DNA from 2 places in the Paenibacillus sp. NPDC058071 genome. Region 2 is predicted to be linked to the other one. Evidence: a T-box and tRNA genes for the amino acid it is inferred to sense, from the RefSeq annotation. Region 2 holds a T-box; the other holds one or more tRNA genes.

Region 1 (16,151 bases), on a different contig from region 2:
CCGAGCGGCTGGTGAATCATAACTTCTGCATTCGGCAGCGCAAAGCGCTTGCCTTTGGCGCCAGCCGTCAACAAGAGGGAGCCCATGCTCGCCGCCATGCCCATGCAGATCGTCGATACGTCCGGCTTAATATATTGCATCGTATCAAAAATGCCCATGCCGGCCGTTACGCTGCCGCCCGGGGAATTAATGTACAGATGAATGTCCTTCTCTGGATCGTCGGCCGCCAGGAATAACAGCTGCGCAATGATGGAGTTTGCTACATCATCGTCGATTGCGCTCCCGAGAAATATAATGCGGTCTTTCAATAATCGCGAGTAAATATCGTAAGATCTCTCACCGCGATTCGTTTGTTCGACTACGATCGGTACCAGATTCATGCGACCAACCTCTTTTCGGTATATGACTTATTAAACAAAGATATTGTAACACGAAGAAACGGCAATGTCATTTTTCCCGCAGCACCGCATTCCGATATTACATTATACTGCGCTTAGTGCTCGATATGTACACCAGACGAATCCCCAAATCCACCACAATATGTTATGTAGGGTGAAAATAAGGCACGTATCATATCGACGACGTGCCTTACTTTCTGCTTAAAGCTATATATTCAGTTGAACAGTTTCGCGCTCGCTCAGAGACGACTGATATTTAAGCCGTTTTGCTGTTATCGAGCAGGAACTTGATCGTTTTGCGAAGCTCTACGTCTTCTTTCAGGCTGTCGATGTTGCCGTTTTCTGTGAAGATCGTGCGAAGCTCTTCAGCAGGACGGTTGTAAGCTTTCGACAACGTCTCAAGCTCTTCAGTTACGTCCTCTTCCGTAGCCTCGATTCCTTCCGCTTTAGCAATAGCGCTCAGCACCAGGTTGTTGCGGACGCGCTTCTCGGCGTCGGAGCGCATTTGCTCACGAAGCACGGACTCGTCTTGGCCGGAGAACTGATAGTACAGCTCCATGTTCATGCCTTGCATACGCAGACGGTTTTCGAAATCGCGAATCATGAAATCGACTTCCGTTACGATCATCGGTTCCGGAATATCCACTTCCGCCGCTTCAGCAGCTTTAGCTACGATTGCGTTCTCGCGATCTTGCTCAGCCGCTTTTTCTTTGTTTTCTTTCAGCTTGACAACGAGGTCCTGCTTGTACTCTTCCAAAGTATCGAATTCGCTAACATCTTTTGCGAACTCGTCGTCAAGAGCCGGCAACGATTTGCGTTTCAGCTCATGCAGCTTCACTTTGAATACGGCCTGTTTGCCCGCCAGATTTTCGGCATGGTACTCTTCAGGGAACGTCACTTCCACGTCCTTGAAATCACCGATTTGCATACCTACGACTTGCTCTTCGAAGCCAGGGATGAACGAACCGGAACCGAGTTCCAGCGAGTGTCCTTCGCTTTTGCCGCCTTCGAATGCTTCACCGTCAACGTAGCCGTCGAAGTCGATAACAGCGATGTCGCCGTTCTCAGCTGGACCTTCGTCCACGACAGCCAGTTCGGCATGGCGTTGTTGCAGACGCTCGAGCTCTGCGCTTACTTCTTCGTCGCCAACAGTTACGTCGGCAGCAGGTACTTCCAGTCCTTTGTATTCGCCCAATTGTACTTCAGGACGAACGATGACTTTCGCTTTGAACTTGAACGTTTCGCCTTTCGCGAATTGCTCAACGTCCACTTCAGGACGGTCAACAGGTTGCAAGTTCGTTTCTTTTACCGCTTCGGAGTACGCGTCCGGCAGCAAAATGTCGATCGCATCCTGGTACAGGCTCTCCACGCCGAAACGGGATTCGAAAATGCCCCGAGGCACTTTGCCTTTACGGAAACCAGGTACGTTCACTTTTTGAACGACTTTCTTAAAAGCTTGGTCAAGCGCAACGGTAACTTTCTCCGCTTCAACCTCAACGTCGATGGAAACGACGTTCTTGTCTATTTTTTCCCAAGTAGCTTTCATTTTATGCTTTCCCCTCCAAAAAACGCATGCGTCTTCAAATTTTCACGTTTCATAAACCATTCTATTATAATCATTCTGCGCGATCATTTCAAGGCTGGGGATCATCTTCCCCACTTTGCCGAAATACGGCCACTTGCCTCAAAAGCCTGCACGCTTGCTCATACCGAAACCGAAGCGATTCCGTTATTAAATAGGTTTCACGAATGTCGTCGTCGTTAGCCGTTCCGTAAACCGCCAGCATGAGCGTAAGATGCAACGCTGCCGCAAAGCAATCGATCGTGTCGTCTTCTTCTCGCAGCATCCATGCATACGCCGTTGTGCCGTACAAAAACTGCAGGCTCTCTTTCCATAGCTCTCTTGCGAAATGGGGCAGCGTCGGATCGTCCGCTTCCGTCACGTCCTCCACCCGTTCCAATATGCGCGTAACGGAAGGCGGAAACTGTTCCATCGAGAGCGGCGTCGCTTCAACCTCGAGTTCCACCGTCTCGCCCATGCGCTCCAGCACAATCGTTCCAGTGACGTCTCGTTTGCGCAAGCATTGCAGCGCCTTGAATTGAACGATCGGATGAATGTCTTTGCCGGCGGTCAGCCACTGCTTGATTGCGTCGTCCACTTCCGGATCCTTAATGTAGGCGGCCCGTTCCAGCGCCAATATTTGCTGGTCGATCATCGGATGATGCTCCATAATGTAGAGCACCTGCTTGATGTATGCCTCGTCTTGTCCGAATGGATTAAGCGCATGCTCGCGCAGCAGCGCTTCATCCTCTTCTTCTTGTTGATCCGCTTCCGTTATGTATTCGCTGCGTCCGGCCGTAACGCCCGCCTCGGGAAAAGCCATATCGAGCCACGAGAGCAAGCTTGCCCACTCCTCGTAATGCCGCTCGTCTTCCCCTTGGCATTGCATTAAAAACCGGAGCAGCCTCTTCGCCTCTCCGTACTGCTCCGACTCTAGCAGACGCGTCAATTGAATTTGATAATGGTCGAGCATTTTAGGAAATAAATAAACGTTGCCGTCTTTGCTTTCTGTTTGTCTGTCGTTTGGAGTCGTTATGGTACCACCGCCTTGTCGGTCAAACCGCATCATTCGTTTGCTTCCTCGCGTTCGATTATACCATGGATGCGCCCATAGAATAAATTATGCGATTGCGAAGGCACAACAGGACAAGTCCACAACCGCTATCCGCTTCTTTCTTTTTTAGAAGCGTTGGTTGTAGTTGTTGCCTCGAATGCCGATTTCTAGTCATTGATCTTTTTATCGACAAAATTCTTCTTTCCCGTTACGGTTTATAGGCATTTTTTCTTATAAAAATGTTGAATATTTCGTCAATAGTATTTCGGCTTGAGTTTTCTTCCTCGATATGCTACATTATCCATTGTTGCTTCTTGCGGGTGTAGTTCAATGGCAGAACGCCAGCTTCCCAAGCTTGAGGCGTGGGTTCGATTCCCATCACCCGCTCCAGCATGCCTGAAAAAATTGTTGTTGCCATAACCACGATTAGCATGCTATAATCTTTCTTACGTGTCCCAGTAGCTCAGCTGGATAGAGCAACGCCCTTCTAAGGCGTTGGCCAGGGGTTCGAATCCCTTCTGGGACGCCATTTTTATGAAATTATGCAACGGACATATAGATTTGAAAAAGACCGAAGAGCTTGGTTCATCAGGCTTTTCGGTCTTTTTGTTATGCTTGGAATATAAAAATGCGTTTGCGATATGTTGAATGACCTCCTCTTAAAACGAAAACACTGCTTGACTTGAAGTGAGGGGAAGCACTGCGGGGCAGAGGGTTCTTCCAATCGCCATTAAAGCCTGATTCCTTTATTTTATTGATGGTTGTGGTAGGAATCATGCTTTAAAAGCGACCACTGTCGACTCTCCAGAATCCCTCTGCCCCTTCGTTTTTTCACCTTTTCAGTCAAGCACTGATTTTAAGGTTGAGTCGTTACATTCTACACACAATATTACATTTTTCGACATAAAACAGAGGAAAAATATGTCGAAAAGAGGATAGTCATATTGTGGATTATATAGTAGACTGTTGGAGTTATCAGAACAAGGGGGTTATTTTTTTGAAAAAGTTAGCTGTTTTACTGTTGGCCGCTTCTATTGTTTTATCGGGTTGCTCGGGAGCAAAGAAGGAAAACACACCGGCCTCGACAAATGAAGTCTCCAATAACAAGCAGGACAAGGGCATCGAAGTGGACAAAAAATTGCTGAACGTGGACGTGACGCTGCCCGCAGCAATGTTTGAAGGCCAGGACATGGAGCAAATTATCGAAGATGCGAAAGCTGATGGCGTTAAGGAAGTTGTGAAAAATGATGATGGATCGCTTACCTATACAATGTCCAAATCCACTCATGAAGCAATGTTGAAGGAAATGGCAGCCGGTATCAAAGAATCGATCGAAGAGATCCTGACGGATGGTACATTCGCCTCCATTAAGGATATCCAGTATAAGGATGACTTTAGCGAGTATACCATCTCCGTAGACAAGGCAGCCTACCAACAAAGCATGGACGGCTTCGTTATTATTGGACTAAGTATCCAAGCCATAACCTACAAAACGTTTGAAGGCATCAGCGCCGACAAACAAAAAGTGACAATGAACGTGAAAGACGAGAGCACAGGCGAAGTGTTCCATACGCAAGTCTTCCCGCAAACAGAGGACAAACAATAATTTTCAATCGCAAAAAAAGCTATCGAAGCGGCGGCTTGCCGCTATTCGATGGCTTTTTTATTGTTAGCGCCATATTCGCTTCCTTTAAGCCTGCACTCTTTTTCGAACCGGCTCTATGTCGACGACATTTGCCGCGTTGAAAACACGAAAGGCCTGAGCATTGTAACAATATGCTTTGAACAGCGGCCCCTTCACCGAAATGACTTTAACTTCACGAATGCTTACCTTCCGTTTGCGATCGATATAAATCAGTTGCACGGTTTGCCCGATGTAGCTTTCCATTCGGCAGCCCCCTCAATAGAACGTTTGTTCTTATTATATACCAAACATACGTTCTGTATGCAACCGAAAAAATAATCCAATCAGATTAAACCGCGCCGGAAAGGCAGGAACCGGAACGATTGCTCCCCCATCCGGCGCGTTTATTTATTTTAGCAAAGCTTCTTAATGGCGACCGGAGCGGCGGTTTCCGCCTCGATTACCGCTCGGGTTATTTTGCGCGTTTTGCTGCCGGTTTTTCTCGAGCACGCGATCGGCGAACTCCGGGTTAATGTCATATTTCAAGCTTTTATCCTTCGGAGATTGGGTCACTCGCTTCACCTCCTTTCCGCGAGGATGCGCGTGCGGGCATTGCCAATTGGCTAAAACAATCTCATCGATTCGATATGCCGCTTCGTTGAGTCGGTGCCCAAATCGTAAAGTCTTTTGTAGATTTGCTGGATGGTTTGGTCGTACCCTTTGTTCATTTCCTCGTCATCAACGCCCGCACCTGCAAATGGGCGAAGCCCAAACTGGGCAGTTTGCGCCTCATCCACCGTTGACAGCTGCTCAAACAATTCCTGCAGCTCGGTCAATTCTTCTCGGTTCGCTTTAATGACAAGCTCGTAACCTGCGGCCCCCTCTTCCTCCAGCAGTTGTCCGGTTTGAACCGATACGTAATATATTTTCCGTTCGTCCTCCGAATAAAACTCGTTACCCATTTCCATCAACGTCTCCTTTCGCACCGTCATACCCCGTCGCTTCGATGCTCCCATAGCTTCCCCTGGCGGACAGACATTTTATGCCTTTTTCCGGCATATAACGGTTATTATCGCTATTTGCGCCCAGCAGAAGAAAGGAATGAGTTACGATGTGTGGAATAACCGGCTGGATCGATTGGAGCCGCGATTTGACTCAAGACGGCAACAGCCTCGAGCGGATGACAGAGACGCTGTCGCTGCGAGGCCCCGACGCATCCGGCACCTGGCTATCGCCAAGCTGCGCGCTCGGTCATAGAAGGCTCAGCGTTATTGATCCCGTGAACGGCGCACAGCCGATGATTCGGCACTCGGGCGACAGCACGTATGTCATCGTCTATAATGGCGAGCTATATAACGCGCTGGAATTGCGCAAAGAATTGGAGCACAGGGGCAGAACCTTTTCAACAACTTGTGATACTGAAGTGCTGCTTGTCTCATTCATGGAATGGGGAAAAAGCTGCATAGAGCGCTTTAACGGTATATTCGCTTTTGCGATCTGGAATACGGAGGAGCAGGAGCTGTTTCTCGCTAGGGACCGTCTCGGCGTGAAGCCGCTGTTCTATAGCGCTGAAGACGGCCTGTTTCTGTTCGGCTCCGAGCCGAAAGCGATTTTGGCCCATCCGGCGATGAAAGCCGAAGTAGGAGCGGAAGGCCTTGCGGAAGTGTTCGTTATGGGACCTGCACGCACGCCGGGCCAAGGCGTATACAAAGGATTAACTGAATTGCTGCCGGGCTGGTGCATGACGGTTAGCCGCGGCGGCATCCGCCGAACGCAATATTGGAAGCTGGAAAGCTTGCCGCATGCGGAAACGATTGACGAGACGGCCGATCGGGTGCGCGAGCTGCTCCGGGATACGACGGAGCGCCAGCTCGTCTCGGACGTGCCGGTTTGCACGCTGCTGTCCGGCGGCTTGGACTCAAGCGCATTGACGACGCTCGCTGTCCGCTACTATGAGCAGACCGGGCAAGGCAGCGTCCATACGTATTCGGTGGACTACCGCGACAACGACAAGCATTTTCAGGCTCACGCCTTCCAGCCGAACAGCGACGCTCCCTGGATCGAGCGAATGACGACCCATCTTGAAACGATCCATCATCCGGTGCAATTCGATACGCCGGAGCTGGTCGCCGCCCTCCGAGACGCAACGCTAGCCCGCGATTTGCCGGGCATGGCCGACGTCGACGCTTCCCTGCTGCTGTTTTGCCGAGAAATTAAAAAAGGCGCAACCGTCGCTATTTCTGGGGAGGCAGCCGATGAAATCTTCGGCGGTTATCCGTGGTTTCATCGGGAGGAAGCTTTGAATGCAGATATCTTCCCATGGTCCCTCGCCTCCGCAATGCGCGCAGAACTGCTGAATCCGGAAGTTGCCGATTGGATCAAGCCGCTCGATTATATCGGAGACCGATACGCCGCCGCTATTGCCGAAGTGCCTCATTTGGACGGAGAGTCCCCTCAGGTAAGAAAAATGCGGCAAATGTCCTACTTGAACATTACCCGCTTTATGCCCACGCTGCTCGACCGGAAGGACCGTATGAGCATGGCCGCGGGCCTCGAAGTTCGCGTGCCATTCTGCGATCACCGGCTCGTACAGTATGTGTGGAATATTCCATGGGAGATAAAAGCGGCTGGCGACCGCGAAAAGGGTATTTTACGAAAAGCGCTGAAGGGCGTACTACCTGACGATGTGCTGACGCGCAAAAAAAGTCCTTATCCGAAAACTCACAATCCCAATTACTTGGCTGCGGTAAAAGGTTTAGTGCTGGATGTGCTGAACGATCCGTCTTCCCCAATCCTACCGCTCATAAATGCAACAAAAGTGAGAGAGCTGGCGGAATCCGATTCCGCAAAGTCGAACATTCCATGGTTCGGCCAATTAATGTCCGGCCCGCAGCTGTTCGCCTATTTGTACCAGGTGAACGTATGGCTGAAGGAATACGGCGTCTCTGTCAAATAATACGGTAACCAAATAAGCCCCTGAACCGGCGCTTCGGAAAGCGCTTGTTCAGGGGCTTTTATTTATAGAAGATTTAGATGAAAAGCAGACGAATTTGCAGCAGCCTTATGGCTTCGCTTATTTCACCAAACCGCCATCCTGCTCCAATTTGGCGATCAATGCAGCCAGCGCATGCCCGCGATGGCCGATCTGCTGTTTTTCTTCCTTCGACAGCTCGGCCATTCCCCGGTCAAGCTGCGGCAGCCAGAACAACGGATCGTAGCCGAAGCCGCCGTCGCCGTGAGGGCGGTCGGCGATGAAGCCATCGACCGTTCCTTCCGCTTCCACGAAGGAGCCGGTTGACGGATCGTACAGAGCGAGCGCGCAGACGAACTGCGCTGCGCTAAGCAGACGCGTGCCGTCCGCCAGCGGCTCCGCCGCATCCGGCAGCGCAAGCTTGGCCAGCTCCCGCAGCAGCTTGGCGTTGTTTGCTTCATCCGCCGCCTTCTCACCAGCATACCTTGCCGAATAGACGCCAGGCTCGCCATTCAGCGCTTCGACCCGCAGTCCCGAGTCGTCGGCCAATACAGGAACGCCGAATGCGTCGCCCGCCGCTTTTGCTTTAATGCGGGCATTAGCAGAGAACGTGTCGCCGTCTTCCGGAATATCGGGGAAAGCGGGATAATCATTCAAACTTTCCGTCGTTTTGTCCAGTTTGGCAAGCGCATGTGCGAACTCCTTCGCTTTGCCTTCATTTTTCGTCGCAACTAGCACCCGGTTCTGAGACAATCCGCTCATTTTCCCGCTCCTCCGATTCGAACGGCGTTCTCGCCCAGCGCTTCGCGCTGTTGTTCAACCAATTGCAAGATGCCGCCTTCCGCCAGCTCAAGCAGCTGATTCAGCTCGGCCCGCGAGAATGGCGCTTCCTCGCCTGTGCCCTGCACCTCGACAAACGCTCCGCCGCCGGTCATCACGACGTTCATATCGACCTTGGCTTTGGAATCCTCGTCATAGTTCAAATCGAGCAACGCTTCCTCCTGAATGACGCCCACGCTGACCGAAGCCAAATAGTCCGTAATTGGGTATTTAGCAAACGGCGAAGCAGCGTTCAGTTTGTTGACCGCCAGACACAAAGCAACGAAAGAGCCGGTAATCGACGTCGTCCGCGTACCTCCGTCAGCCTGGATGACATCGCAATCGAGCGTAATTGTCCGCTCTCCAAGCGCATGCAGATCGACAACGGAACGAAGCGCTCGGCCGATCAGCCGCTGAATTTCCATCGTCCGGCCCGTCAGCTTGCCTCTTGCCGATTCCCGCTGATTGCGGCTATGGGTAGCGCGCGGCAGCATAGAATATTCCGCCGTGATCCATCCCTTGCCTTGTCCTTTCATGAAAGGAGGCACTCGTTCCTCCACTGAAGCCGTGCAAATCACTTTCGTTTCGCCCACTTCAATCAGCACGGAGCCTTCCGCATATTTATTGACGCCTGTCGTTATTTTTACCGGTCGAAGCTCGCTCGGCGCGCGTCCGTCTATTCTCATTTTGTAATCCTCCTGAAAATCGCATCTCTTTATGTATAAACTTCCACGATTGCTTCCTTGCAATCCTGTCTATTTTACCAAAGTAGCCGAAGAATTGCACCCGCTCAAACAAAGAAGGAAGGAGCCGCGCCTTGGCTCCTTCCTTCTTTTCCCACGGTCATTCCGACCGGCCCCTTTATTGCCGCGCTTTCTTCTAGCTTTTGATCGCGTTGACGTGATGCGGCCGGGATGCAGGCTCCTGATACGAATTGTCTTCGCTGTCCACAATATTAGAGTCGCCGTTCAACAAAATTTGCACCTTATCCGCACTTGTCGTCTCTGTTAACGAAAGCACTAACGCCTCCAGCATTTCTTTCGGAGCCGCTTGCCCTCTTTCATAAGCGTCATCCTTCAAGTCGACTGTCAAAATATGATCTTTCTCCTGTACGCTTGTCACTTTAACATCGTCTGTAATAACCGCGCTGAGCTGTTTGCGATCCAGCGGACCTGCGATCAATTGCTCCAACGCCGCCTGCGCTTTGGTGGTTTGAGGTCTGGCGATCAGCCTTGTTACTGGAACATAATATTGCTCGTCGTTCGACGTTTGCGATGAGAAGTAAAGCGTAACAGGCGTTGAATCGGAATAGTTGACGCCGTCGGCCGCCTCAAGATTAATGCCGACCGCACGAGTGAGCGGCTCATCCAACGGGAAGCTGTCCACCGGCATTTCCGTCAGCTTCTCGCCCTCGGACCATACTTCGACCCCTTCGATTCCTTGAATGGCTGTCAGCGTCCACGTAATGGCTTCAACGATGGAGCGTTCCTCTGTTGCTGTGTAGCCGCTGAACGGCTCTGAGAAATCGACTGTGGCGATTTTACTGTCCTTGTCGACATGGAACGAATTAACTTGCGTGCCCTCTGGCAGCACCGCGCTGAAATCTTCCGGAATTTGGCTGGCGTACGCGCCGCCGTTTACCATCATTTCAAGCGCTTTTTGACCAGGTTCCTCGTTTTTACCAAACGTCGTCCGCAAAGCGACCGGCGCTAAATAGCCATTGCGATCCTTTAAGTACACCGTGAGATGCGAACCATCGCCTTGCTCCGACGTCGCAGCCTGTCCGGTTTTCGTTCCTTCGTCGGTCACCCCGGAACCATTTTGCGGCGGATCGATCGCCCCATCCGTTTGTCTGGAAAAGATTCCGCATCCAGCCGTCAGAATGGGCAGTACCAGTAAAGCGCCGATCGCTGCGCGGCGAAGCCATTTCGTACGAACCATAATAACCTTTCCTCCCCAATCGTTTTTGCCTTGCGGCTTTTTACATTTGTTGATTTTGTAGTACTATGTATACGAGCCCTTCCCTTTTTTAGACCAGTTTTGTCCACAAAATCATGAGGGGGTAAATTGTTATGACACCTAATTCTTACAGTCTTAACAGCCGCAAGGTAGCCGAAGCAACTGACGAATGGCTTGCCAAGCGCGGAGTAACGAAAATACAAATTGGACAGCTTGTCCATTTTTTGCAAAAGGATTACTTTCCTGAACTGACGCTTGATGAATGCGTCGTGCACGTCGAGGCCGTATTGTCCAAACGAGAAGTGCAAAACGCGGTTCTGACCGGCATTCAGCTGGATATCCTCGCCGAGGAAGGCAAGCTGATGAGTCCGCTGCAGGAGATGATTCGCAACGACGAAGGCCTGTACGGCTGCGACGAAATACTTGCGCTGTCGATCGTTAACGTATATGGCAGCATCGGCTTTACCAACTTTGGCTATATCGATAAGCTCAAGCCCGGCATATTGAAAAAGCTGAACGAAAAAAACGGCAAGCATGCGCATACGTTTCTGGACGACATCGTTGGCGCCATCGCCGCATCCGCCGCCAGCCGGATCGCTCACCGCAAGCAGGCCGAACGCGAAAGCAACACGAACCTGCCTCTCGATTAACGATCCGTCATTGGGAAGCGCAGCGCAAAGAAGCAGGGAGCTTAGCCTAGGCTCCCTGCTTCTTTTTTATGTTATGACAAATCGATGTCGGGTAGCTCTCAGCTAAAACATTCAGCGGCACCGCGACCGCAATAACTGCCAAAACGCAGTTATTGTACCATTTTCAGGAGCAGAGCGAGTAAATAACTGCATAATTGCAGTTATTCCTTCACGAATGCTCGCACCCAACGCTGCTGAGACCGCAATAACTGCCAAAACGCAGTTATTGTACCGGTTTCAGGGACAGAGCGAGCAAATAACTGCGTAATTGCAGTTATTCCTTCACGAATGCTCGCACCCAACGCTGCTGAGAGCTCAATAACTGCCAAAACGCAGTTATTATACCGGTTTCAGGGCCAAGGCGAGCAAATAACTGCTCAATTGCAGTTATTCCTTCACGAATGCTCGCAATCGACCTCGCTGAGACCGCAATAACTGCCAAAACACAGTTATTGTACCAGTTTCAGGGCCAAGGCGAGTAAATAACTGCGTAATGGCAGTTATTCCTTCACGAATGCTCGCAATCGACCTCGCTGAGACCGCAATAACTGCCAAAACGCAGTTATTGTGCTAGTTTCAGGGTCAGGGCGAGCAAATAACTGCTCAATTGCAGTTATTCCTTCACGAATGCTCGCAATCGAACACGCTGAGACCGAGTGATCTCCTCAGAATCTACACACACACCCGCCTCTCCCAACACTGCCCCACCGATAAAACTAATCTCCAGCCGCCTGGAAGACAACAGGCGCTCCTACAGTCCGAATGACGCTTCCTTGCTGCTCCAAATAATGCAAATGCGCCAGCGTCTCCTGCATGGCGAAGCGCAAGTTGTGCGGGTTGCTGCGGAGACTCTTTCCGAACGTTTCCTCGCATAACTCGAACGCGGTCAACGGCTGCTTCAACAGACCGAGCATACTAGTCAGCCGGCGCTCGTGATGCTGAAGCAGCGCCTCAATGCGCTCTTCAAATTCAGGAAAAGGATCGCGATGTCCCGGAAACGCCATCTTTACCTCATAACGCGACAACTCCCGCAAGCTCGTTAAAAAATGCTCCAGCGGATTCTCCTCTTCCCCCGGCACAAAGCCAATATTAGGCGTAATCCGTGGCAGCACCTGGTCGCCGCACAGCATCCAGCCATGCTGCGCATCGTAAAAGCAAACTTGACCGAACGCATGGCCCGGCGCGTCGATCAACTGCCATATCGATCCTCCGAACTCCATCTCGCTGCCCGCTTCTATGTAAGTGACGACAGGCTGCGGAGACACCCGCTCCAAAAAGGCATCAAGATTGCCGTCAATCGCCTCGAGCAGCTCTCTCGGCATGCCATGTACTTCAAACAGCTGGTGCAGATCGCCGGAAAAATCGGCCCGCTCTCCCCAAAGCCTTATCGTATAGTCATGCGCCCGCTTTGTCATATAGACGGGAGCGCCGCTTTGCTCCTGGAAGTAACCAGCTAAACCGTAGTGGTCAGGGTGCTGATGCGTCAGTATGATTCGCTTAACGTCGCGCATAGACAGTCCGTGCCGTTCCATCGCTTCTTGCCAGGCGCCGATCGCTTCCTCAGTCCGCAGGCCGGGATCGACGACTGTGAATCCTTCCCCGTCCGGTTCAGGCAGCACATAACTGTTCACCCACTTGAGCGAAAAAGGGAGCGGAACTTTTACTTGTATCCAGTTTCCGTTCCATATTGTTGTAGACGTTTGCCCGTCTGCCATTATGCTGCATCCTTCCTATATAAAAAGCTTCGATCCAGATGATACGCTGTCGCTTTCGCCCCAGCTCCCATCACGCGGTATTTCGCTGTATGACAGCAGTCATTCGACTAACCTGCCCATTAACGCTTGACCAGCCTGTCCGTTCCCCGCAGCTCTTCGACATTTGCTGCTCCGATGCCGAACATGGCCGTCTTCAGTTCGAATTCTATTTTTGCAAACTGCTCGATCAACTGCTCCACCGATACTTGTTTGTCGCTTTGAGCGGCGCGCGGCAGCAGCACGCGACCAAAGCCTGCAGCGTTGGCTCCAAGCGCCAGCGTCTTGGCCGCGTCCACTCCGTGGCGCAGTCCGCCGCTTGCGATAACCGTCATATTCGGCAATGCGCCGCGAATCTCATTAACGCTCTCTGCGGTCGGAATCCCCCAATCGGCGAACGCTTCCGCCGCCTGTTTGCGAATCGGATCAGCGACCCGATATTTTTCTACCTGACTCCAGGACGTGCCGCCCGCGCCAGCTGCATCGATGAAAGAAACCCCTGCGGCAGCTAGCTTGACCGCGACGTTCGCATCGATTCCCCAGCCCACCTCCTTCACGCCGACTGGCACAGACAGCGCACGGCACACTTCCTCGATGCGGCGAAGCAAGCCGGAGAAGTTCGTGTCCCCTTCCGGCTGGAACACTTCCTGCATGCTATTCAAATGAAGCACGAGCGCGTCCGCGTCCGCAATAGCGACCGCTCGTCTGCACGCTTCCGCTCCATAACCGTAATTGAGCTGAACCGCACCAAGGTTGGCGATGACCGGCACCGAAGGCGCTTCTTTACGAATATAAAACGAAGCCGCAAGCTGATCCTGCTCGATCGCCGCACGCATGGAGCCGAGTCCGATCGCCCAGCCCCGCTCCTCCGCTGCCTCCGCGAGCCTGCGGTTGATGGCGCCGGCGGCATCGGTCCCCCCCGTCATGGAGCTGACCAGTAGTGGCGCTTTTAGCTGCCGCCCAAATAGGTTCGATGCAAGCGATATATCGTCGAATGACAGCTCCGGCAGCGCGTTATGACGAAACCGGAGCCGATCCAGACCGGTATCGACTCCCAACCCGTTCACTTCTTCTTGTAGGCATATGCGAATATGCTCGCTTTTCCTGCGCGACGTGACGGCCGCTACCTCGGATGCTTGAATTTGATCTGTCATCGTTTTCCCCCTGCGAACTTGTTAACTTTGCTTTGTCCATCATAACGCAGCGTTCGGTCAACCGGCAACAATGGAGCTTTGAATCATCTTCAGTGATCTTATATTTCATATTTTTGATTTTTTCAATCATTTTTATTGTTAGGATGAGTGTTATATCGTAAAATAGAATCAGAGTAAGGAAGTCAAAGCATGCAAAGTAAGACATCAATCCAAATCCAAAACCAAACTCCATTTTTCACACAATGGCTGCCTAGGAGGCCCCGACTATGGAAATCAAAATTTTTGACAGCAATGAACAACTAGATGCATTCGCCGCCGATTATCTCGTTAACATCGTCCGCGAGAAGCCAAATGCCGTGCTCGGACTCGCCACCGGATCGACACCGGTCGGCATTTATGCCAAAATAGTAGAGCAATACAAAAGCGGCGAAGTTTCGTTTAAAGACGCAACGACGTTTAATTTAGACGAATACGTCGGATTACAGTCCGACAATGATCAAAGCTATGCTTACTATATGAATGAGCACTTATTTTCTCATATCGATCTGCCTGCAAGCCGGGCTCATTTGCCTAACGGCATGGGCGAGCAGCTGGAAGCCGAATGCGAGAACTATGACCGGATGCTGCAAGCACAGCCCGTCGACGTGCAATTGCTCGGACTTGGCCACAACGGCCATATTGGCTTTAATGAACCGGATGGATCGCTCTCCGGCGGCACTCATGTCGTCAAACTGAAACAAGAGACGCTAGAAGCGAACGCTCGCTTCTTCGCCTCGATGGACGACGTTCCGAAGCAAGCTGTTACGATGGGCGTTGGATCGATATTGAAAGCAAACACGATACTGCTGGTGGTCAGAGGCGCGGACAAAGCGGACATTGTCAAGCAAGCGTTGACCGGACCGATTACGACGGAGGTACCGGCCTCGCTCCTGCAGACCCATGCCCGGGTCGTCGTGCTTCTCGACCTCGAAGCCGGAAGGAAGTTGGAACTATGAACGAAAGCGGCAATCAAACCGAACGCGATGAGCTGCTGATCGACAACGTTAAAATCGTACTCGAGCAGTCAGTCGTCGAAGGAGCCGTACGTGTGAAAAACGGGCGTATTGCAGAAATCATACCGGAGACAAATCGCTTGTCAGCGGCCGTAAAGCAAGCAGCGGCCGGGGCCGCTCGGATCGATGGCGAAGGCCAATGGCTGCTTCCCGGCTTCATTGATGTTCACGTTCACGGAGGAGCCGGCGGCGACTTCATGGATGCAAGCGCGGAAAGCTACGAAACGATTACGAAACTGCACGCTTCGCAAGGCACAACCGGTTTGCTGGCGACGACGGTCACCGCTTCAAAGGAAGCGATCGACAAGGTGCTGGAGGCGTCCAGCGCCTTCATGAACGTCGAAATGCCTTATGCGGCGCTGTATGGCGTCCATTTGGAAGGGCCTTTCCTATGCCTGAAATGGATCGGCGCGCAAAATCCCGCCTACCTTTCGCCGCCTCGTCTCGATTGGCTTCAGGAATGGCAGGAACGTTACCCCGGCTTAGTGAAGCTTGTCACGCTGGCTCCTGAAAATGAAGGAGCGCTTGAAGCGATTGAATGGATGGCAGCTAACGGCATTGTCGCGGCATGCGGTCATACCGACGCCTCCTTCGAAACGATGAACAAAGCGGCCGACGCAGGCTTATCGCATGCGGTTCATACGTATAATGCGATGCGTCCGCTTCATCATCGCGAACCGGGAACGGTCGGCGCAGTTCTGTCCGACGACCGGATTTGCGCGGAAATTATTGCTGACGGTCATCATGTTCATCCTGGCGCCATTCGGCTGCTGGCTTCCTCGAAGCCGGCTGACAAGCTCGTCCTCGTCTCTGATGCCATATCGGCCGCCGGTATGCCGGACGGGCAGTACGAGCTGGGCGGCTTGCCCGTCTTCGTGCAAGAAGGCGTTGCCCGACTGAAGGAAGGCAATCTGGCCGGCAGCAGTTTGACGATGATCCAAGCGTTTCGCTATATGACGGAGCACACCGACTTGTCCGTCATCGACGTCAGCCGCTGCGCCAGCGGCAATGCAGCCCGTCAATTGGGCTTGTCCGACATAACGGGCTCGATTGCCGAAGGTAAGCGCGCCGACCTCGTACTGGCAAGTCCAGATTTCAAAACCGTTTCGCGCACTTGGG
Region 2 (16,151 bases):
TAGCCGAGTTTCTCGACTTCCTGAGCCAATTTGGTCGTATCGGCAAGAGCGTCCGAAGCCCGCTGGCCTTCCCCAATATGGGACTGGTCCAATATGCCCAGCTTGATCATCGATTAGCACCTCCAAAGGAATAAAACAGCGAAATAACTGTTATTTTTTTAGTTACACTTATGAGTATACAGGAACGGAATCGAAAAAGCTTGTCCGATAAGGAAGAAAGCTCTTGTCATCATGCGCAAAATCGGCTCAAATATTGACTTGACGCGCTATAAAGGTTATTATTACACAATCGCGAATCTTGAACAGTAAGGGTGAAGATCTTGAATTCGAAACTTCAAATTAAGAGCGTAACCTTGGCCGACAAAGACCTCAAATCCGGTTTGTACCAGTACATCATGACGCTTGGCGACGGCTCTAGAGCCAGATTGTTCTACAGCAATTCGCCCGAGTGGAAGCTGACTGGCGTTACGCGCATGTTGAACGTGCCTTGCCCGCTATGTCGGAAAGACTACTATTGCGGCTGTTTCGAAAAAAATGCGGATCAATTCGAGCGTCAAATTCTCGAACAAGATTTGATTCCGGCATCGTTGAGAAGCTAATTCCGCTTTGACGTATGGCAAAGGGGCTGCCGTCCCGATCCACTTAGGATCGAGACGGCAGCCCCTTTGTTTCATTTTAGACAATAAAGGTTACTCCTCATAGGTTCGGAGCACGATGACCGCGTTGTGTCCTCCGAAGCCGAACGAGTTGGACAAGCCGACGCGAAGTCCGGCTTCGCGGGAAGCGCCCGGCACATAGTCGAGATCGCATGCCGGATCAGCAGTCACCAAATTAATCGTTGGCGTAATCAAGTTATGCCGGAGCATTTGGACGAGAGCGACCGCTTCGGCGGCGCTTGAAGCGCCAAGCATATGACCGGTCATCGATTTATTGGCGGTAACCGGAATACGTGAGGCATGGTCGCCAAATAATCGTTTTATAGCCGCCGTTTCGGAACGGTCGCCGATGACGGTGCTCGTCGCATGCGCGCTGATCACGTCGACTTCGGACGGATCGACGCCGGCGTCGGCCAGCGCCAGCTTCATTGCGAGATAAGCTCCGTTGCCGTCCGGGTGAGTCGCTACCATATGGTAGGCATCGGAGCTTGCGCCATAGCCCAGCACCTCGGCGTAAATGACTGCGCCGCGCTTCTTGGCATGAGAAAGCGACTCCAGTACCAGAATGCCTGCTCCCTCCGCCATAACAAACCCGTCCCGATCCGCATCAAACGGGCGGCTGGCCTGTTCAGGCTCATCGTTGCGCGTCGATAATGCAGTTGCGTTGCCGAAGCTGGCCAGCGCGATATCGGTAACGGCGGCTTCCGTGCCGCCCGCTAGGACGACGTCGGCGCCGCCTGTACGGATCAGCCTGGCCGCTTCTCCGATTGCCGTATTGCCAATTGAGCAGGCGGTGACAGGCGACATTGTCGGCCCTGTCGTTCCATATTTGATGCTGATCATGGCTGCGGCCATATTCGTAATCATCATCGGAACGAGCGTTGGGCTTATTCGTTCCGGCCCGCGCTCTTGCAGAAGATTTGCTTGGTCCACCAGCGTCTGAATACCGCCGGTGCCCGATCCAATATAGACACCGATTCGCTCAGGCGAAACCGAAGAATTGCCGTTCGCGTCGCTCAGCCCTGCATCGGCCCATGCCTGATCGGCAGCGGCGACGGCGAAATGGCAAAACCGGTCCATCCGCCGGGCTTCTTTACGCCCGAGCAAAGCTTCCGCGTCAAAGTTTTGGACAAGCCCCGCGATTTTAGATTTATGTCTAGCAACATCGAATGTATCGATAGCCTTAATCCCCGATTTTCCGTTCGATAATCCATCCCAGAACTGCTCTACTGAATTGCCTAGCGGAGATACGATCCCCATGCCTGTAATAACCACTCTTTCCATCAGGTAACCCTCCTAAAATAAACGAAATGATCTTCAACTTCTACCCTTGCACATAGGTGATAATCGATATATTGTCATGTATATTATCCTATTACAAGTTATAGTTTATACTGGTATAAGGACTAACAGGATAAATCGGAACGGCAGTCTGTATCAGCGAGGACAGGCTGCTGATCGCATACGAGAGAAAAGAGAGGGGCACGAGCCGGTATGAACCATCAAGCGAGACTTCAAGCATTGTCGCTATTTCTGAAAACGCAGAGGGAGAAGCTTGCCCCCGAGGATGTGGGCCTCCCAGCAGGAGGCCGCAGGAGAACGCCTGGTCTTCGGCGTGAGGAGGTTGCTCAACTGGCAGGCGTCAGCACGACCTGGTACACATGGCTGGAGCAGGGCAGGGATATCCGCGTTTCCAGCTCTGTGCTGGACTGCATCGCTACAGCGCTGCGCCTTAGCATCGACGAGCGGAAATATTTGTATGCGCTAGCGATGGAAGGGGGCGTTCCTGCTGAGCCGCTGAAAGAGGCGAGGCCGGAGATGACGCCGTCTCTGCAGCGCATTTTGCAGGAGCTTCAATACTGTCCAACTATTGTAACGGATAGACATTACGATATTGTCGGCTGGAATGCGGCCGCCGCGCATGTTTTTCTCGATTTCGAGCAGGTTCCGCAAGCCCAGCGCAACATGATCCGGCTGCTGTTTACGAGAAAGGAATTGAAACGGCTTGCCGTCAATTGGGAGCATTTTACGAGCGGCTTCTTGGCGATCTTCCGCGCGTATTACGGCCAATACGTGGAAGACGACTGGTACGAGCGCTTTCTGGACGAAATGAAGGAGGCGAGCCCCGAATTCGATAAGCTCTGGAAACAAAGCGAGGTCAAATCAGCGCCGGAGGTGCTGATCGAATTTCGTCACTCCAAAGCAGGCAAAATGCTGTTCCATCTGACATCGCTTGCGGTGCAGGGCAGCGGCGATTTGCGCTGCAGCATTTATACGCCAGCCCCCGATTCGTCGACCGAGGCGAAGCTTGAGCGATTAATGCAGCGGCCGTGAAGCGAGCGCTTTTCCCTACATGCCTACATGTGCGTTACGGCACCAAAAGCTTCTCGTCCGTTCGCAGCATAACGGAGGCGGCGCATCAGGTGTGCAATCGCCGCCATCGTGCTGCGTCCTGACGCACGGCGCCTTCGGTGCCATAATGCGCGCTGGGAGAAGCGCGCGATCAACTTCGGTTATTTTTGAGCCGGTTTGGATATAATCTGTCATGTCATAAATATGGATGATGGAGGAAAAAGCAATGAAGCTGCAGCATAAAGTGGCGATTGTTACGGGAGGCGCAAGCGGCATCGGGCTGGAAACCGTCAAGCTGTTCGTTCGCGAAGGAGCGAAGGCGGTCATTGCCGATTTTGCCGAGCAAGGCCAAGAGGTTGCCGAACAATTGAAGAAGGAAGGCTTCGAGGCGCATTTTGTGAAAACCGACGTCACGCGTGAAGATGATGTGAAAAAGATGGTGGAGGAGACGGTTGAAAAATATGGCCGCGTCGACATTCTTTTTGCTAATGCCGGCATTGCGAAGGATGCCAAAGGCGACGAATTGAGCCTTGAAGCGTGGCAGCGGACCGTCGATATTAATTTGACCGGCGTATTTCTGAGCGATAAATACGTCATTGAACAAATGCTGAAACAGGGCGAGGGTGGAGCTATCGTCAACTGCGGCTCGATCCACAGCCATGTCGGCAAAGGAAGCGTAACGGCTTATGCCGCGGCTAAAGGCGGCGTTAAGCTGCTGACGCAAACGCTTGGCATCGATTATGCCAAGGACGGCATTCGGGTGAACGCCGTATGCCCTGGCTATATCGATACGCCGCTGCTCAGCAAGCTGAGCGACGCGGTAAAACAGCATCTGATTGGCTTGCATCCGATTGGCAGATTGGGCAGGCCAGAAGAGATTGCTAAAGCGGTTCTGTTTCTAGCGAGCGAGGATGCTTCCTTCGTTACCGGGACAAGCATCCTCGTCGACGGCGGTTATACGGCCCAATAAAACGTGCCGAGCGAGGCAGCGCCGTAATAAAATCGTCCGCCCATCTTAAATTTCGGACGGCGTCTGGATGCCTAACAGGCTCATGCCGTCTCGCAGGCATGAGCCAGCCGCATTTGCAAGCGCCAGCCGGAAGGAGCGTTCGTCGGCATTATCTGCAAGGATGCGGTGACGATGATAGAAACGGTTGAACGTTTGCGCCAAATCGACCAAATATTTGGCCAAGACCGAAGGCTCGCAGCGCTCAGCGGATGCCGCGAGAACGGCGGGATAATCGAGAACGGCGGTAATCAGCTGCCACGCAGAATCGTCCTCGGCATATTGGAAGGCTTCGTCTGCAAGAGCGGCGAACGACCGATCTCCCGGCGCTGCTCCTGCGAGGCCTTCTTCATCCGCTGCTTTCGCCTGCAGCCGCTGAATCCGGGCGTAAGCATATTGGACATAGGGGCCGGTTTCGCCGTCAAAACTGACGATTTCCTCGAGCTGAAAGTCGACTGGAAGCGTACGCGTATGCAGCAGATCGCTAAACACGACAGCGCCGATGCCGACCGCTTCAGCAACTGCTTCCTTATCCGCAAGAGCTGGATTCTTCTCTTCAATCTTCAACCGGGCATGGCCGACAGCCTCGTTCAGCACATCCTCCAAAAACACCACTTGCCCTTTGCGCGTCGACATTTTCGTCCCGTTCAGACGCATCAGCCCGAATGGAATATGCTTGCAGCGGGCCGCCCACTCCAAGCCCATCTTCTCCAGCACGAGAAACAGCTGTCTGAAGTGCAGGCTTTGCTCAGCTCCGACGACATAAAGCAGCTCATCGCCGCCCATTTCTTCATGGCGATAAATGGCGGTGGCGAGATCGCGGGTCGCATAGATCGACGTACCGTCCGATTTCTTGATAATAGCGGGCGGCAAGCCTTCCTCGTCCAGCCGGACGACCATCGCCCCTTCGCTTTCCTCCAGCAGCCCCTGGCGGTCCAGCTCTTGTACGACGGCATCCATCTTGTCGTTGTAGAAGCTTTCGCCTAGTACATGATCGAAATGAACACCAAGCCGGTCATACAGCTTCTGGAACGCTGCTTTGCTGTCGCCGGCAAACTTGTTCCAGTGCCGCAGCGCTTCATCGTCGCCTGCTTCCAGCTTGGCGAACCACGCTCTAGCGGCCGTCTCGAGCTCTGGACGTTGCTCGGCTTCCCGATGAAATTGAACGTACAAGTCCAAATATCCTTTAATCGGGTCGTTCGCGATCGTTGCGTCGTCGCCCCATTCCAAGTAAGCGGCGATCATTTTGCCGAACTGTGTTCCCCAGTCGCCGAGATGATTGACGTTGACTGTTTCATATCCGACTTTGGCGAGCAGCCGGTACAGGGCGTTGCCGATCATCGTCGAGCGCAGGTGGCCGATTCCGAACGGCTTTGCGATATTCGGCGAAGACATGTCGATGATGACACGTTTGCCGTCGCCGAGATTGGGAGCTTCGGGCAAGCCGTCCTGCAGCCCGGACAAGCCGATTTTCGCCGCAGCTGTGCGGCGGAGGGCGAAATTCAAGTAAGGGCCGGCGGCTGTCGCTGTCCAGTACTCGCTTTGCGCAAGCGGCGCAAGCTCGGCTGCCAGTTGAGCGGGGCTTTTTCTTTGCACTTTGGCAAGCGTAAAGCAAGGAAAGGCGATATCGCCGTGAGCAAGATTGGCGGGCACCTCCAGCAGCCGTTGAACGTCCAGTTCACTCAGCGGGATGATTGCCGATAGCTGTGCCGCAATTTTTGATTTAAACATGTTCTGAACACCAGCCTTTTCGTAAGGTAGAGGCACGAGAGAACGCAAAAAAGCCCGTCTCCTGGAAGAGACGGGCTTGATTCCCGCGGTGCCACTCTTGTTGCCCGGCAAACGGCCGATTGACCGGCGCGGGCTTCTTTTTCGTCGTAACGGTACTGAACCGGGCAGGCCTACTAAAAATCATTCGTTCGGCAAGCCATCTCCCGGGTCCTCTTCGTCTCCAACGCCATCGCCGGCTTTCACCTTCCCGGCTCGCTGATCATGGCAGATAGGGGAGTACTCTCCCGTTCTTCGATATTATTTTTCCAATGATAAGGGAAAGACAGAGAAAAAGCAATCACCTTCGCCTTGAAATTTTTCCCGATCCCATGCGGATCTTCGGCGGTTTTTTATTCGATTTGGTGAAAACAGGGCTCTGTTTCCCGGCATTTTTCTTTTGTCCTGTAATGACTTTTCCTTTCGTTCCCGAGGACGGGGACGGATTGCCGCTTTGGCCTTGACGGACAGCGGTGGAATCCGCATCCTTCGAGCGTTTGAAGATCGTGCCCGTCCGGTTGACCGTCATTGGCGGCGCTTTTTTCATATCCTGATCGGTCGGGGCCTTGTAGGTTCCTTTAGGCTTGTACGTGTCTTTCGTTGAATAACCGCGGTAGCCGCCGCCTCCATACTTGCCGTGATCGAACAAATCGCCGAGCAGGCTGGCAAGCAGGTAGCCTTCCAGGAAGCTCATGTTGTAATTTTGCCGGACGTATTCTTTCGAATCGACCTCGATCAGCGTATCGTTCGTATCGTCCGGCGCTTGCTGCACATGTATAATTTCATCGGAGTAGACGAGGAACATCCGCTCCTTGCTTTCCTCTGACTGCTGTTCCGGTTTTTTCTTCGCGATAAGCTGGGAGGCGACTTCCGGCACGGTTTGACCTTCCGCCCGGTAGACGTAGGAAGTGGAGCTTCCGGAGCCGTTCACCGATTCCAGCGGATATTGCTCCTTGACGGTGTCCGACACTGCGCAGGCGGCGAGCAGCGGAACGATCAAGCTTAGTACCAGAATGACTTTGATGCCTTGCAGCCACCATTTCTTCGTCATGCCTTGCCCTCCTTACGAATTGCGGCAGGCGTTCGCCGATCCGCTGTTCTAGTCGGCAGCCGTAAACTACACGCCGCGCAGTACGCGTACATCAGCGGTAATCACGTTTTCTCCGGTATAGAGCATAAATCGGCCGTCTTGCCATTCGACGCGCAGCAGCTTCATATCATCGGATTGATACTGCCATACATGCTGGTCGCCGCCTTGCATGAACGGCGTTTTGCCATTTGCCGAGATGAGGCCGGAGAAATGCTCCTCCATATGATAGGCGCGGTCGTCCAGCTCAAGCGTCGTCGGCACTTCGTCGAACGTATCAAGCCTGCCGTCAATTGCTTCGTAAAGCGCGTAAACAGTCCGTTCGCGCTCTTCGATCGACAAGTAACGGATATCGGTTCCGTCTTGGAGCGTCAGAACGACAGCGTTGCGGCTGCGATTTTGCGTTCTGCCCGTCACTTGATAAGTCACGAGCGACACCTCGCAGACGTCGCCGGCGGTTAAGCTCAAAATACTTTTTTCTACGGGAGCCGGGGCCGGTTTGGACACGATATTTTTAATTCGTTTGAATAGACTCATCTGCCATCCCTCTTTCCAAATGCGATTGGTCCGGTTAGATCGATCCGATAATGAGCGCTCCTGCAATATGCAGCGAACCTGCGATCAGCGCGTAGCCGATTTTGCCGTCGTGAATGCCCTGTTCGAGCTGAATGCCAGCCGCAAGCGCGAACACGCGACGGAAAATCCATTCAACGACAAGAAGCGTGACAAATGAGGCAACCGATATGGCGAGAGCTTCCCACATATAAGTCGATTGGACAATCGATTGCGATAATATATACGCCTGAGCGCCAAGCTTCATGACGAAGCGGGTCGTGACGGCGACGTTGCCGTCCTTCATTTCCTGAAAGTCGTGGTACTTGGTCGTTAACGAATCCAGCACCATCAATATAAACAGAAGCGCCGCTCCTGCGAATGTCCACACCGGGATTTGCAGCACATCGATCCACGTCATGACCATCGATCCTCCGATACTTTGGGTAGTGGTGAAACAAAATCCGCCGGCTCTGCTTCGGATGAACCCGATCGCAAACGCCGGCGGACAGGGCGCTTTAGAACGCCTTTATTCAATTACGGCGAAGCCGCTTGCTATTCTTTCTTCTCGTATTGCTTGAGAAGCGCAGCCAATTCGTCTTCGACCGCTTTGTCTTTGCCGAGCGCCGCGAATTCTTCGTCGAGCGACTTGCCCTTCGATTGGTTCAACTCGTTGCTCGCTTCAGCGCGAGCTTCCATTTCCAGCATCTTATCTTCCATGCGCTTGAGGCCTGCGCTTGCGGAATTGGTGCCGAAGCCGGAAATCGATTTGTTGATTTGCTCCTGTGCTTTGGCGGCGTTGTAACGAGCGGCGATTGTCTCGCGCTTGTTCTTCATCTCGGTCAGCTGCTTGCGCATTTCGTCGAGCTTGGCTCGCAAGTTGTCTGCCATCGCTTTGTTGGAATCGTAGCTTGCTTTGTATTCGGCCGCTTTCGCTTCAGCAGCTTTTTTCTCTTCCAATGCGCGGCGGGCGAGATCGATATTTTGCGCCTGGGCGGCGATATGGGCTTGCTCCGTCCGTTTTTCAACCAATTGGGATTGCTCTTCGTACAACTGCTTGAACTTCTTCTCAAGCGCGATTTGCGCGGCTACCGCTTTCTCGGCGTCGGCAAGATCCTCGGTCATATCTCGGATATATTGATCGGTTAATTTAATCGGATCTTCGGCTTTTTCGATCAAGGCGTACACATTGGACAACGTAAGGTCGCGCAGACGTTTGAAAATAGACATCATTCAGTCCTCCTAGAATATGGTCATTTTTTCCGTTCCGTTATTGGTGATTCTAAACGTATCTTCGCCGCCATGGCTGGCGACTGCCGTTGTGCTTGCTGCATAATCTAATTACGATTATACGCCGATTTCGTTTCAAATGTTTGATCAAATTCAGACATTTCCGGCAAATGTCGCGATTTCGCTTAATGCCAGTTGTCGTCTTTCCTTATACAATAGAGGACAAGACTTCTCGATTGAAAGGGGCAAGCAGCAATGGCATTAATTAATTGCGATTTTTTTTCCGAGACGCTCGGCATGAGCAGCTCAATGACAGTCCTGTTGCCGCAGCAGACGTTGTCGCAGATCGGCATGGAAGGGGTTCAGAGAGAAGGTCGCCACCCGGTGCTGTATTTGCTGCACGGGCTTTCGGACGATCATACCATTTGGCTGCGCAGATCATCGATTGAACGATACGTTTCTTCGCTGGGGCTCGCTGTTGTCATGCCGAATGTACATAGAAGCTTTTACGCGGACATGGAGTATGGCGGGAAGTATTGGACCTTCTTGACGGAGGAGCTGCCGGCCGTCGCCCGTTCCTTCTTTCCATTGTCGGAAAAACGGGAGGATAACTTTGTTGCCGGGTTGTCGATGGGCGGATTCGGGGCATTCAAATGGGCGCTTAATCAGCCGGAACAGTTCGCAGCAGCTGCTAGCTTGTCGGGAGTGCTCGATCTTGTCATGCATCGCGATTCGCTCGGACCGGACAACGGGCTGTACGAACCTATCTATAAAGCTTATGGAGATAAAGATATTAGAGGCACGAAGGATGATTTGATTTGGGCGGTCAATCAGGCCGACTCGCTGGCGGGTCCAAAGCCGCTCTTGTATCAATGCTGCGGCACCTCCGATTTTCTATACCGGGAAAATACCAGCTTTCGCAACGCCTGCGAGCAAACGGGTCTGCAGCTGACTTACAGCGAGGAGCCGGCAGATCACGAGTGGGGCTACTGGGATAAAAAAATTCAGGATGTGCTTAATTGGCTGCCGTTGTAGCCCTTTTCGGAACGAAGCAACAGCAGGGATAGGCAGAAATTGAAGAGCCTGATATCGGGACCGGATTCCTCTGCCTTGCAAATATTGATTTGATAGGCCGCTGATGCGGTCTTTTTTTTGCATTCCGAAGCCGGTCATGCTGGTTTAATTAGATTTTCGCTATCGTTGCAAATTGCCTATCATTAACGCAAAGGGTACGTTCCGGTTGCAGCAGGTTCAGCGGTCTGGGTACAATGGCGGAAAGGAAACCTCGAAGGGTGAAAATATGCATAGACGAAAATACCCGGATGAGGCTTCGAGAATGCGGTTTTTCACGATATCCACAAGGTTATCCACATTATCAACATAAAAATATGGAGCTTTTGTTAAGGTTTCGGCCGTTCATCCACAAGCTCGCAGATGCAATTATCCACATCGATGTGAGAATGGCGATCCATGTTGAAATCCGACAGAAGAGCTCTCGGGAAAAAAAGATGTTTCGACTGTTGACTCTGACGTCACGTCATCGTTTAGCATGAAGTCGCGGGGGATGCAAAGAAGCGCTTTCTCAGTGTTTGCTGCTGGACGGATATCCCAAAGCGAGCTGACGGTTCCGGGAGATTGAGTCATAGAACCGGTCTGAGGCGTACAGTTCAACAGACTCGAAAAAAACGGGAGGAGCCATGGTGATGATCAAAATAAACGAGGCGGCGAAAATCGCAGGAGTGAGCGTGCGCACGCTCCACTATTACGACAAGATCGGACTGCTGAAGCCGTCTCAAGTCGCGGAGAACGGATATCGGCTCTACGGCGAAACGGATTTCGCCAGGCTGCAGCAAATTCTGTTTTTTAAAGAGCTGGAGTTTCCGCTCGAAGCGATCAAGGCGATTCTCGATAATCCGCGGTTTGATCGGAGAAAAGCGCTTGAAGCGCAAAAAGAACTGCTGACGGCTAAAAAGAGCCGGCTGGAGAGCATTATTGTGTCCGTCGATAAAACGCTGCATGCGATTGAAGGAGGAAGTACGATGTCGAAACAGGAAATGTTCGAACCGTTTGATATGAAAAAAATCGAGGAGCACCAAAGGAAATATGAGCAGGAAGTGAAGGAGAGGTACGGCGATTCGGAAACGTACGCGCAATCCCGTTCGCGTACGGCCGGCTACAAGGAAGACGATTGGCGTCGGATCCAAGGCGAGGTCGATGTGATCTATAAGCGCATCGCGGACGCGATGGACGGCGACGCTGGGTCCGAGGAAGCGCAGCTGGCGATCGACGCATGGAGGCAGCATATTACCGACCATTACTACGAGTGTACACCGGAAATATTCCGCGGATTGGGCGACATGTATGTAGCCGATCAACGTTTTACTGATAATATCGATAAATACAGAACGGGATTGGCTGCTTTTATGCGGGATGCGATGCATATTTATTGCGACCGCTTGAATTAGGGCGGGCTTGTGCAAAAAGACGGGAAACACATTTACAAGCTGCCCGATAGCTGTCATCATAGTGAGTATTGTTTTACTCATCTCAAGTATAGACAGGAGCGGCGAATACGCCATGTGGCTTGTTTTCTCCCTTTTTGCAGCGATCGGCTTCGGCTTGCGCGGCATATTATATCATTGGACCAGCCAGCAGCCCCTTAACCGGAACGCTCTGCTTTGCGGAGCGTTTTTCTCTGGGGCTCTAATTTGCTTGATCGGCGTATTCTGGACCGGGCAGCAGTGGACGCCGTCCGCGCTCGTCGGTATCCAGATGGGACTTTTCTCATTCGCGGCCAATGCGAGCATGTTCAAAGGCTTTGCCGTTGGAAAAGCGTCGTTGATCGCGATCTTGACCGCGCTGCCGTCCGTCTTCGTTGTTATCGGTGCTTTTCTGCTTTGGGGAGAAAGGCTGAATGTGATGCAGGCGGCCGCTTTTATCGTCATCGTTGCCGGTATTTTGCTTGTGCGCTATTCCAACGACTTATCGCTGGGCAATCTTCAGGGAGCTCAATGGGGGGCGCTGGCGCTGCTGCTATTCGCCGCCAACGATCTGTCGGGCAAATGGTCGACGCTGCTTGCGGCTCCGATGTTTCCGACGCTTGTCTGCATGTTTTCCGCCGGCGCCGCCTGCTTTGGCATCTGGTGGCTGGCCGATCTGCGCAGGCTGAAAGCGGACTCCAAAGGCGCCTCTGCACAATCGAACGGGGAACGAGCGGTTGTAGCGGCGGTCTCCGGTCATTCGGAACAGGCGGCGAGCCTAGCGAGGAAGTGGAGCGGTCAGCGGACTTTTCTGACTGGTATGGCGATCGGGACGACCAACGCAGGAGGAATGATGATGATTTTAATCGCGTTTGCTAACGGCAAAGCTGGCCTCGTGTCGGCGGTGACGGCGCTTAATGTGCTGATCGTGCTGCTGTATACCCGATTTGTCGTCAAAGAAAAATTTACCCGTCTGGAGACCATTGGGATCACCGCCGCATTTGCCGGTATTTTGATGATGCGGTTGTTCGGTCGATAAATAATGATGGAAGCGGCTTTCACTTCTCCGAGGTGAAAGCCGTTTTTGTTTGTTTATATCGAACCGCTTGCGGCGAAGCTGATGATAATCGATCATGCAAGTGAAGGGGAAGAGACAGGATGGGCAAAAAAGTGCCGTTCGAGTGGTTAGCGGTTACTGCCGGCATTATTATATTGGTTATGCTTCTTTTTATACGGCCGGTCACCGGAGTGGCCGACAATGGCGACTTTCACCGGGTAATGACGGCCGGCGGTTTAACTTATTTCGATGAAGGAGAGTCGTATGAGGACCGGTACTTCGGTTATGCCCATGAGAAATACGGCTACGGGCCTTTTTTGTTCGGCAGCTATGTCTCCTCGCAAATTCCGCTTGTTGTGCTTGCCGGACTGCTCGGCAGAGTATGGAACGGAGAATGGTTCGACATTCGCGTCCTGGCGTCGCTTTATTCGGCGCTGTTTCTAGCCGCCCTTTTTATTCTGGTCAAATTCAATAAAAGCTCGTCCTTTTGGTTTAATCTTGCGCTGACAGGTGTGCTAGTGGTTGTGTTCGCGGATGTTGGCTATACCGCTTACTTCAACTCTTTTTTCGGAGAGGCGGCAACGCTTGTTTTTATGCTGCTGACCGTTGGACTTGTATTGGGCGCGTTGCGCGCTGAACGAGGAGCCAGCGGGCTGCTGGCCGCTTTTTTTCTCGCGGCGGCGCTGCTTGTCTCGACCAAGCTGCAATATGCGCCGATTGGCGTCGTTATCGGACTGCTCGGTATTCGGCTAATGCGAGCCCGAACGGACAGGGGCTGGCGGCGTACGGCCGTCATCGGCTCCGCGGTTGTGCTGGCTGCATCGATTGTGGTTTACGCCGCTGCGCCGGGAGGATTAAAGGGCATCAATTTATATCAGACGGTATTTTTCGGCGTGTTGAAGGATTCCCCCGACCCTGCGCGCGATTTGCAGGAGCTGGGACTGCCGGAGTCGCTTGCGGTCAATGCGGGCACTAACTATTTTCAAAAGGATGCGGTCATTAAGCAGAATGATCCTCGGATCGAAGAGGCGCTTAGCAAGATCGGTCATACGGATGTGCTGTTGTATTATGCGAAGCATCCCCTTCGATTTGTTCAGAAGCTTGAGCGGGGAGCGAAGAATGGCATGAGCGTGAGGCCTTACTATTTGGGCAGCTTCGACCAGGCTGAGGGAAGAGGGCGGGGGGCGCTGAACTACGCGTATTCCGTCTGGAGCGAGTTCAAGCATACCCATGTTCCGAATCGGTTATGGTTTGTCGCTCTGTTTTATTTGTTGTATGTCGGAGTGATTCTCGCATCTTATTTCAAGAGGAGAAGAAGTGAAAGTCTAGAGTCCCGCGCAAGACGCAGACTGGCGCTCGAAGTGCTGCTGACCGTTGCGCTGATTGGGGTGTTCGCGCTGGCCGTGCCGCTTGTCGGAGACGGAGAAGCTGATCTTGGCAAGCATTTGTTTCTGTTCAACGTCTGTTTTGACCTGATGGCGATCACGGCTTTGATGGGGCTAGTGAATTCAGTATTGAATTTAAGGTTCAAACGTTAAATCAATACTTGGAATAAATGGAGGTTAAGGCGAATAACCCTCTGCCCCGCAGCGTTCCTACTCACTTAGAGTCAAGCGCTGATTTCGATTATGAGCTGAATTTGCTGCAAATTCTCCCTTGAAGAAGAAAATTGATCTAGATACAATAATTAACATAAAAGCACGCTTACGATTTCAGGCATGTTTCATGCAATCATATTCCTTGATGCAAAGGAGAATGAAGATGGTTATGAAATCGAAAGAACCGGTGTCAAGAAGAAGGACGCTTAAGCCGGAAATGACGCAAAAATGGATGATCATTGGAGGATTGCTCTTTCTGTCCAGCTTGGTCATTCTGATCTACCTTAGGGACGAAGGAGTCATTACGGATAAACAAGGCATAAATATCGGATGGGTGTTCGCCGGCATTAGCGCATTGACTCTTTTGCTGGATACGCTTGCCCGAGATAAAGCGACGATGTTTTATCGGTTTATCGGAGTTGCGCTACTCGCATTGTTTGCGTATATCCGATATTTCTAGTGTTTATTTGAAGAGGAGACCAACAATTGCTGAAGAGAAAAAAGGCTGCATGGAGTATAAGCAGATTCCATGCAGCCTTTTTAAATCAGGGCTTGATCGAAAAGGAGAGAAAATTCGGTTTTGAGCTGCGTATTGCAATATATATGAAAAATCGGCTCAACACCATAATCAGTGCTTGATCCTCTTATTCGTGAGGTCTGAACCACAAGTGACCGTTATAGCAAGACTTTGCATTCGAAAAGAAGCAGTGATGGTTTGAGCCAAGCACTGATTTTCGGTTTGGAGCCTAGTTAATGGACAGTAGTGACCGTTAGCGCCGATTATTCGAAAATTCGGCTCGCTTAGGGACATTAATGTCCCTAAGCAAGGGATCGGGGCGGAGAATAGCGTGCAATCATCTTCTAACGGTCACTAGTGTCCTTAAAGAAAGGGAATAGGCTTTGTTTTTTGCTCTAACGGTCAGAATGGACCGCTTGATGGATACGATAACGCTGCTGTCCATTGTGAACCATTCAAACACTCCTTTCCACAAGCTTGTCTTGTGGATCGATTGAGGCGGGTTGATCGCACAACCATCTTACGGAAGGTAAGGGACCCGCAGTGTTTTCCCTCGCTTCAAGTCATGCTCTGATTTCGGTTTTGAGCGGCGTAATACAATATATATGAATTTTCATATATAATTTGCGGATTCTGAGCAAAAGCTTCGATTATATATGATTTTTCAACTATAATCGTTCAAAATCCGGATTTTTGAAAAATTATATATGATTTTTCGTGCTTATTTGCTCAAAGACACTGCAGCTCTGCACTTTCGGCAGTTGGAGGAGCACGCTGCTAGGCTTTCTCGGACAGCGGACAACATAAATAAGCGGCCCATAAGGTCGCTTATTTATGTTGTCCGTACATTTTTACTTAATGTTCAGCTCAACTTCAATCAGTACTTAACTGCCCCGCAGCTATTCCCCTCACTTCAAGTCATGCACGGATTTCGGTTTTGAGCTCCAAAGAGTTGCTAGAACGCCCAATTCCCTTGCAGCAGCACCGGCTCGCGCTCGCCGCTGTCTGTAATGCCATAAATATCGAGCTTGCCCGAACCGACCATGAAGTCGGTATGCGCCATGCTGATGTTCAAGCCCGCCGCCAGCAGCTCTTCCTGCGACATTTTTGTACCGCCCTCGACGCAGGACGTATACGCGCTGCCGAGCGCCAAGTGGCAGGAGGCGTTCTCGTCGAACAGCGTTTTGTAGAACAAAATGTTGGAATCGGAAATCGGTGAACGATGCGGCACAAGCGCTACTTCGCCTAAGTAATGGGAGCCTTCGTCGGTATCGATCAGCCCTCTGAGCGCTTCTCCTCCTTGCTCGGCGGTCCAGTCGACCACGCGTCCGTTCTCAAAGGTGAAGGAGAACCCATCGATAATATTGCCGCCGAAGCTGAGCGGCTTTGTACTGGCGATGGTGCCGTTAACGCCCGTACGGAACGGCGCTGTGTATACTTCCTCCGTGGGCAAATTCGGGACGAACAGAACGCCCTGCTCGTTGCTCTTGCTGCCGCCAAGCCATACTTGCCGGTCCGGAAGCTGAATAGTCAGATCGGTTCCCGGGCCGATGTAATGCAGCTTCTTATAGGCCTTCTTGGTCAAATAAGCGGCTTTTTCCTTCAAGCCGCGGATATGGGTCTCCCAAGCAGCAATCGGATCGGGAAGATCCGCCCGTACCATGCGGAAAATAGCGTCCCACAGCAGGCCGACTTGATCTTCCTTAGGCGCGTCAGGGAACACTTTGGCTGCCCAAGCCTGCGAAGGGACGGTAGCGAGCGACCAGCTGAATTTGAAGGCTTGCGCGTATTTGCGATATTGCGCATTCGCCTGGCGGATCGTTTTGTCAGCCATATTAACCCGCTCGAT

What was found. A T-box is a leader RNA that pairs with one kind of tRNA and senses whether it is charged. The one in region 2 lies ahead of argS (arginine--tRNA ligase), so its partner is inferred to be a tRNA-Arg.
Region 1: it encodes a tRNA-Arg, which carries the amino acid that the T-box ahead of argS (arginine--tRNA ligase) is inferred to sense. The anticodon was not compared.

What each region holds. Positions count from the first base shown of each region.
Region 1 is NZ_JBHVSK010000003.1:135,691-151,841, forward strand. It holds gene clpP (ATP-dependent Clp endopeptidase proteolytic subunit ClpP) at 1-380, opposite strand, end outside; gene tig (trigger factor) at 655-1,944, opposite strand; gene ACFVTB_RS06100 (hypothetical protein) at 2,033-3,028, opposite strand; tRNA gene ACFVTB_RS06105 (tRNA-Gly) at 3,330-3,403, shown strand; tRNA gene ACFVTB_RS06110 (tRNA-Arg) at 3,466-3,542, shown strand; gene ACFVTB_RS06115 (hypothetical protein) at 4,011-4,619, shown strand; gene ACFVTB_RS06120 (WYL domain-containing protein) at 4,704-4,901, opposite strand; gene ACFVTB_RS06125 (hypothetical protein) at 5,064-5,210, opposite strand; gene ACFVTB_RS06130 (hypothetical protein) at 5,261-5,599, opposite strand; gene asnB (asparagine synthase (glutamine-hydrolyzing)) at 5,749-7,593, shown strand; gene rdgB (RdgB/HAM1 family non-canonical purine NTP pyrophosphatase) at 7,711-8,370, opposite strand; gene rph (ribonuclease PH) at 8,367-9,113, opposite strand; gene ACFVTB_RS06150 (GerMN domain-containing protein) at 9,307-10,368, opposite strand; gene ACFVTB_RS06155 (phosphatidylglycerophosphatase A family protein) at 10,500-11,036, shown strand; gene ACFVTB_RS06160 (MBL fold metallo-hydrolase) at 11,792-12,790, opposite strand; gene fni (type 2 isopentenyl-diphosphate Delta-isomerase) at 12,910-13,980, opposite strand; gene nagB (glucosamine-6-phosphate deaminase) at 14,247-14,975, shown strand; gene nagA (N-acetylglucosamine-6-phosphate deacetylase) at 14,972-16,151, shown strand, end outside.
Region 2 is NZ_JBHVSK010000011.1:88,609-104,759, reverse strand. It holds gene ACFVTB_RS18665 (LLM class flavin-dependent oxidoreductase) at 1-110, opposite strand, end outside; gene ACFVTB_RS18660 (hypothetical protein) at 321-599, shown strand; gene fabF (beta-ketoacyl-ACP synthase II) at 690-1,940, opposite strand; gene ACFVTB_RS18650 (helix-turn-helix transcriptional regulator) at 2,151-2,990, shown strand; gene ACFVTB_RS18645 (SDR family NAD(P)-dependent oxidoreductase) at 3,235-3,978, shown strand; gene argS (arginine--tRNA ligase) at 4,024-5,745, opposite strand; T-box leader at 5,809-6,046, opposite strand; gene ACFVTB_RS18635 (DUF4247 domain-containing protein) at 6,083-6,832, opposite strand; gene ACFVTB_RS18630 (DUF4178 domain-containing protein) at 6,899-7,405, opposite strand; gene ACFVTB_RS18625 (DUF350 domain-containing protein) at 7,440-7,841, opposite strand; gene ACFVTB_RS18620 (PspA/IM30 family protein) at 7,976-8,650, opposite strand; gene ACFVTB_RS18615 (alpha/beta hydrolase) at 8,906-9,685, shown strand; gene ACFVTB_RS18610 (MerR family transcriptional regulator) at 10,354-11,115, shown strand; gene ACFVTB_RS18605 (EamA family transporter) at 11,177-12,169, shown strand; gene wsfD (glycan biosynthesis hexose transferase WsfD) at 12,289-13,725, shown strand; gene ACFVTB_RS18595 (hypothetical protein) at 13,955-14,245, shown strand; gene ACFVTB_RS18590 (hypothetical protein) at 14,272-14,424, shown strand; gene ACFVTB_RS18585 (aminopeptidase) at 15,258-16,151, opposite strand, start outside.